Regions from separate parts of the Virgibacillus sp. JSM 102003 genome, predicted to be linked through region 1. Evidence: riboswitches for the same ligand, from Rfam matches in the RefSeq annotation. Region 1 holds a riboswitch; each other region holds the start of a gene.

What was found. A riboswitch is a leader RNA that binds a small molecule or an ion and turns the genes downstream of it on or off. The one in region 1 is predicted to bind S-adenosylmethionine.
Region 2: linked by a shared signal. The riboswitch ahead of ACE1TG_RS10595 (methionine ABC transporter ATP-binding protein) and the one ahead of ACE1TG_RS03250 (homocysteine S-methyltransferase family protein) in region 1 are both predicted to bind S-adenosylmethionine.
Region 3: linked by a shared signal. The riboswitch ahead of metK (methionine adenosyltransferase) and the one ahead of ACE1TG_RS03250 (homocysteine S-methyltransferase family protein) in region 1 are both predicted to bind S-adenosylmethionine.

Annotation. Positions count from the first base shown of each region.
Region 1 is NZ_JBHFQH010000002.1:152,496-154,772, reverse strand. It holds gene ACE1TG_RS03255 (3'-5' exonuclease) at 1-103, opposite strand, end outside; SAM riboswitch class I at 1,070-1,176, shown strand; gene ACE1TG_RS03250 (homocysteine S-methyltransferase family protein) at 1,256-2,277, shown strand, end outside.
Region 2 is NZ_JBHFQH010000008.1:66,185-68,461, forward strand. It holds gene htpX (protease HtpX) at 1-722, opposite strand, end outside; SAM riboswitch class I at 916-1,012, shown strand; partial or broken gene ACE1TG_RS10595 (methionine ABC transporter ATP-binding protein) at 1,008-1,199, shown strand; gene ACE1TG_RS10600 (SDR family oxidoreductase) at 1,521-2,255, shown strand.
Region 3 is NZ_JBHFQH010000014.1:12,935-15,211, forward strand. It holds gene metK (methionine adenosyltransferase) at 1-1,144, opposite strand, end outside; SAM riboswitch class I at 1,320-1,426, opposite strand; gene pckA (phosphoenolpyruvate carboxykinase (ATP)) at 1,643-2,277, shown strand, end outside.

The sequences.
Region 1 (2,277 bases):
ATTCATCAACAATTTTATTTTCATTGGCGACAACAACACCAATCGCACATGGACTGTTTCTCTTTTCATTCGCCGTCTCAAAGTCTATCGATACGACATTCATGGATTGGCCTCCTCTACAACAACTCTCTAACGCAATTTTAACATATACCACGATCAAACAACCCTGAAAAAGGATTTAAATTTTGATGATGTTTATTTTTTCCAAATCCGGGATAAATTCCGATGATTCCAAGCTGTCATCTAGTCCAGTCTACTTCCAATCCTGTTATGTTGAATATTAATGTATAATAGCAGAAACGAGTGCCAAGGGAACCAGAATGTAATCTCAAAGTAATCAAGTGGCGGACGAACAGTGTGTATTCTTTAACTTCTATAAAAGGTTAACGAAATCTAAGAATGTTATTCTTTAGCGGACACAGGAGACGCTATTCCTCTAAAAAAGTGACCTTTTCGAACTTATCCGGACACAGAGGCCCTTATTTAACATATATCATGGTTAATTGAGGGCATTTGTGCTAAATAAGGTCCCTGGTGTCCGCTAACACTTCCATTTTCGTGGATTTGTGCCAAATAAGGACTCTGGTGTCCGCAAAACCTCAGATTTGCTATATGAAAGAATACCTCTAATTCGATTATAAATTCATTTCATGATAGATATTCGCTACGCATTCGGCAGCTATGTAAGTTTCTTAGATGAGTCAATTTCATAAATACGTATATTCATCATTTATCCGAATAGTTTTGCGAACTAATATTTTACCATTCGTGAATTCAAAGTACTATTATCGTTGATTGAAACAGAGGGGGCGACTCCTGCGGGAATAGCAAACGGTTTATTTGCGATTGAAGTGAAGCGGAATGAGCATGAGTTTAAGACCCGGAGGCCCAAGCCATGCTCGCGGAAAGCATCCGCCTGCAGTGGAAATCAACAGGCATAGCACATTTACAAGTAGTTTGGATTTACTGTTTTATTATTGAATGATGAAATTAATTCAAATGCTAAAAATATTCTTGACATTCATTTGCAAGAGTTGTATCGTATTCAATAATACAAAATTGAATAATTTTCTTATCCAGAGAGGTGGAGGGACTGGCCCTTTGAAACCTCAGCAACAGATTTTAAATACTGTGCTAATTCCAGAAGCTGAAATGCTTAAAGCTTGAAGATAAGGAGAGTGATACTTTACGGTTTCAAACCCTCTTCTATTTTCAGAAGTGGGTTTTTTTAATTTATTAAAGAGGAGGAAAACGATTGAAGCGCAGTTTAGAAGAACGTTTAAAAGATGGAACTGTTATTGTTGGAGAAGGGTATTTATTTGAATTAGAGCGTAGAGGGTATTTGCAAGCAGGATCTTTTGTTCCAGAAGTTGCACTTGATAACCCAGAAGCACTTAAACAGGCATACAGGGATTATATGTACGCAGGTTCAGACGTTGTATTAGCCTTCACGTATAATGCACACAGAGAAAAAATGCGCATTATTGGCAAAGAAGATTTACTAGAGCCATTAAACCGAAATGCTGTCCGCTTAGCAAAAGAAGTTGCTAAAGAACATCCTGACGAAGAAGCATTAGTGGCTGGAAATATCTCAAATACTAATATTTTCGATCCCGAAGATCCTGAGTCCAAAACGAAGGTCAGAGATATTTTTGCCGAAATGGTTAAATGGTGCAAAGAAGAGGGCGTTGATTTCATTAATGGCGAAACGTTCTATTACCACGAAGAGGCAGTAATAGCACTGGAAGAAATTCTGAAACAGGACCTACCAGCAGTCATCACGTTCGGACTAATGGGAGAAAATATATTAAGGGATAGCTACACTGTAGAAGAATCCTGTAAGATACTTTCTGAAAATGGTGCACTGGTTGTGGGCATGAATTGTTTCCGGGGTCCTGAAACGATGCAGCCTTACCTTGCTGACATACGTAACAATGTTGATGGCTATGTGGCTGGACTCCCGATCCCATACCGTACAACAGAGGAAAATCCGACATTTTTTAATTTACCGGATGGAGGATGCAGCTGCCATCTGCCTTTAGAAACAACTTTCCCGACTGCGCTTGATCCGCTTTACCATAACCGATACGAACTGGCAGTCTGGGCAAAAGAGGCGAACGACGTCGGGATAAATTATATCGGGCTTTGTTGCGGAGCATCACCAGCAATGCTGCGTTCAGTAGCTGAAGCTTTAGGCGTTAAAACAGTAAACTCAAAATATTCCCCAGACATGGAAAAACATTTCTTGTTCGGGACAGACAAAACGCTTCAAGAACA
Region 2 (2,277 bases), on a different contig from region 1:
TCTGCGCCTCCACGATCGGCATGATATTCCCGGTGACGTGAGTAGGCACTGACGACAATACTTCCAAGAATAGAGAATAAGATTTGGAAAATAATAATCGCCGCGAAACGGACGACAAATTGCATTTCTTCACGCACAAATCGTGACGCAATAATTGCTGCAATCCTTGAGAAAAAGACGACAAATGTGTTAACAATTCCCTGTAATAATGTCATGGTTACCATGTCGCCATTAGATACGTGGGCTACCTCATGAGCAATGACACCTTCAACTGCTTTATCGTCCAAGTTATTCAATAGACCAGCTGAAACAGCAACAAGCGACCGTTTCTTAGTAGGGCCTGTTGCAAATGCATTTACTTCACCAGACTGATAAATCCCAACCTCAGGCATATGGACTAATCCAGCTGCTCGAGAAAGTCGATGAACTTTTTCAACTACAGCTCGTTCAGGTGCTGATAATTGATCATTTGGATCCAGCACTTTAACTTTCATCATTTTCTTAGCAATCCAGCGTGATATTGCCAATGAAAAGAACGATCCTATGAAACCTACCAGCAAGCTGAATACCATTAATGATGTATAATTAATTCCTAAATAACCACTGCTATTTTCAAACGAACCGCTAATCCCTGTATAAGTTGTAATTAGCGACCAGGCAATTACAATCGTCGTTAAAACCAGAATGTTTGTTATTATGAAAAGTAATATTCGTTTACCCATACATTTCCCCCATTTTTAGAAAACTTGGCATTTACCGAGCTTTAATGTTGAGTGCCTTTTTTGCACTTATGCAGTACTTTTTTTACTGCTCAAGATATACGATTCCAGTGTACCATGATATCAGGATGATAGAGAAGTAAGTTGCTCTGTTAAAATTTTCTGTTGACAAATATTTGGAACGAAAAAAATAAATATTTTATCCAGAGTGACGGAGGGACAGGCTCTATGATGTCACAGCAACCTACCTTTAAAGGTGTGGTGCCGTACTACTTCCTGCAGAATGATGTTCTTCGATGCATGAACATTTTGGAACGGCCGACTTCAGGCGCTGTCCTAGTTGACGGTGTGAATTTGTTAACCTTACCTCCAAAAGCTTTGCGAACAGCAAGACAATCGATTGGGATGATTTTTCAGGGATTTTACTTAGTTGCTTCTAAAACGGTCTTTGAAAATGATGCGTTCGCATTAAAGGTTGCCGGAATTGATAAGGTAGCCTGAAAAGGTAGGGTAGTAGGAGATGGAGGTTGTCAAAAAATTATGTCAGCGATTTGCTGTGATGCAGAATGGGCGAATTATTGATGAACAGTTTAAAGGGTTTGGCAAACCGAAGTGGATGAAATAAAGTCTATTATCGAGTATCGAGTATCACGTAAGCGTGGTACTCGTTATTTTTGGCAGTTGTGGATTCTTACAGCATAAATGCAATGAATAGTGTCTATACATTGGTTAGTTTAAAAATAGGGTAGCAGGGGAAAATATTGTATCAGACTAAATAATGGAGTGATTTATGTGGGTAATATGACAGGAAAAACAATTGTTGTTACGGGTGCAAGCAGCGGCATTGGTGAAGCAACAGCCGAAAAGTTTGCTAATGAAGGTGCCAATGTTGTCCTTGCAGCACGTAGAGAAGAGCGATTAGAAGAAATCAAAAATAAAATCAGCTCTGATAATGGCAGCATTGCTATAAAGAAAACGGATGTTACATCTAGAGAACAAATGCAGGAACTTGCTGATTTTACCATAAAAGAATACGGTCAAATAGATGTTCTATTCAATAATGCAGGGTTAATGCCATTATCCTTTATGAAAAACCTGAAGGTAGATGAGTGGGACAGAATGGTAGATGTCAACATCAAGGGTGTGCTTTATGGTGTAGCAGCAGTACTTCCGCATATGCTGGAGAAAAACGCTGGCCATATTTTAACCACATCTTCTGTCGCCGGACATGAAGTCTTTCCAAGCAGTGCTGTGTATTCAGGTACTAAGTTCGCAGTTCGTATTATGATGGAGGGACTGGCAAAAGAAGTGGCGCAAAGCAACATTCGAACGACATCGATTTCTCCAGGTGCAGTTCAGACGGAGCTTACAGAAACGATCACGGATGAAGAAGTTCTTTCTAATTTCAAAAAAAGTGCTGGGTCAATGACGCCATTAAATAGTGAGGACATTGCTGAGGCTGTATTTTATGCCGTGAACCAGCCGGAAAATGTAGATGTAAATGAAGTGATTGTTCGCCCTAACAATCAAGGGTAAATAATAAATCTGGATTAGCTGT
Region 3 (2,277 bases), on a different contig from region 1:
AAAGTATGTCTGTTCTGCCAAAATGCCCGTATGCTGCAGTGTTTCTAAATATTGGGCGCTGTAAATCAAGCATTCGAATAATACCAGCTGGGCGCAAATCAAATAATTTGCGTACCGCCGCAACCAAAGCCTCTTCACTTACAGCACCGGTTCCAAATGTATCAATTGCGATGGATACCGGTTCAGCAACACCGATTGCGTATGCTACTTGTACCTCGCACGTTTTAGCAAGGTCCGCTGCTACAATGTTTTTGGCTACATAACGAGCTGCATATGCGCCGGAACGATCTACCTTAGTGGAGTCCTTCCCACTGAAAGCACCTCCGCCATGGCGTGCATAGCCTCCATATGTGTCGACAATTATTTTACGGCCTGTCAAGCCTGCATCCCCTTGTGGACCACCAATAACAAAGCGACCTGTCGGGTTAATGAAATATTTTGTTGTTTCGTCCAGCAGATTCGCTGGTACAACGGGACGAATTACATGTTCAATCAAATCTTTCTCTATTTGTTCTGAAGCCATATCCTGATGATGCTGCGTTGAAATAACAATCGTATCTACTTTTACAGGATTATCATGTTCATCATACTCAACAGTCACCTGTGTCTTGCCATCGGGACGAAGGTAATCCAATATATTCTCTTTACGCGCATCTGCTAACCGTTTTGCCAATTTATGTGCCAGTGAAATTGCTAAAGGCATTAATTCCTCTGTTTCATTACAGGCAAAACCAAACATAAGCCCTTGGTCACCCGCTCCAATTGAAGCGATTTCCTCATCACTCATTTTACCTTGACGAGATTCTAAAGCATTGTCCACTCCACCAGCAATATCTGCAGATTGTTCATCGATTGCTGTGAGTACTGCACAGGTATCAGCATCAAAACCGAATTTTGCCCGTGTATACCCGATATCTTTAATTGTTTGACGTACAATAGCAGGAATATCTACATATGTAGAAGTAGTAATCTCTCCTGACACTAAGACTAATCCTGTTGTCACAGTTGTTTCACATGCAACACGTGCATTAGGATCACTTGATAAAATTTCATCTAAAATTGCATCTGATATCTGGTCACAAATTTTATCTGGATGTCCTTCCGTTACAGATTCAGATGTAAATAACCGACGATTCGAAGCCATATGGCTAAATCCTCCCCTAAGCTTATGGTACGGAACTCTATCTTTTCAGTATATGCTCAGCTTTAAAATATGTTTTAGTTAGAAAACCAGGCTAATACAGCAAGAATTTAAACTATCTTCACTGTAAACAAAAAACCTTTCCTGCATTCATGAGGAAAGGAATTGTGGCCTTTCGCTCTTATTGTTCAAGGATATATCCTTGCACCAGATTAGCACCTTTTCACTAATGTGACGGTTGCCGGGCTTCATAGGGTCTGTCCCTCCACCAACTCTGAATAAGAGAGTGTCCGTTCGACAATTATCGTATCGAAATAGCCTTGTGATGTCAACTATTTCTGGTTATATACACGATTGCCACTAAAAATTCATATAAATAATCATGTTATTAGTATGGACTATTTTAATTAATGTGTTATACTAATAATCAGATTTAGATAATCAGATAATTGAACGTTATCGCCTTTCCATACAAATCCATCAAAAAGGTAGGTATTACAAATGAAGACGGTGGAACAATCACTATTTATAAAAGATTTACTTTCGCACAATAATTTACAAAAAAACCTTGCTGTACCTAAGTTGGTTGAAAAGATTTTATCACGTAAAGAAGGTACTCTGACTGCAACTGGAGCTGTTTGTGCAACTACCGGTGAATATACTGGCCGTTCTCCCAAAGACAAATTCATTGTACGTGACGATAGTTGTGAAGAAATTATTGATTGGGGTCCAGTGAATCAAGCAATAGATGAAGAATCATTCGAAAGACTTTATGAAAAGGTTATCACCTATTTGAAGAACAAGGAAGAGCTTTTTCAATTCAAAGGATATGCTGGTGCTGATGAAAAATACCGCCTGCCGATTGAGGTTATAAACGAATATGCATGGCATAATTTATTCGCTCGCCAATTATTCATTACGCCGACAGATGAAGAATTAAAGACCCATCAATCCGAATTCACTGTTGTGTCTGCTCCTACATACAAGGCAGATCCAGAGGTGGATGGGACAAATTCTGAAACGTTTATCCTGATATCGTTTAAAAAACGAATCATTCTAATTGGTGGTACTGAGTATGCTGGTGAAATCAAGAAATCCATTTTCTCGATAATGAACTACCTATTGCCGCAACGTGA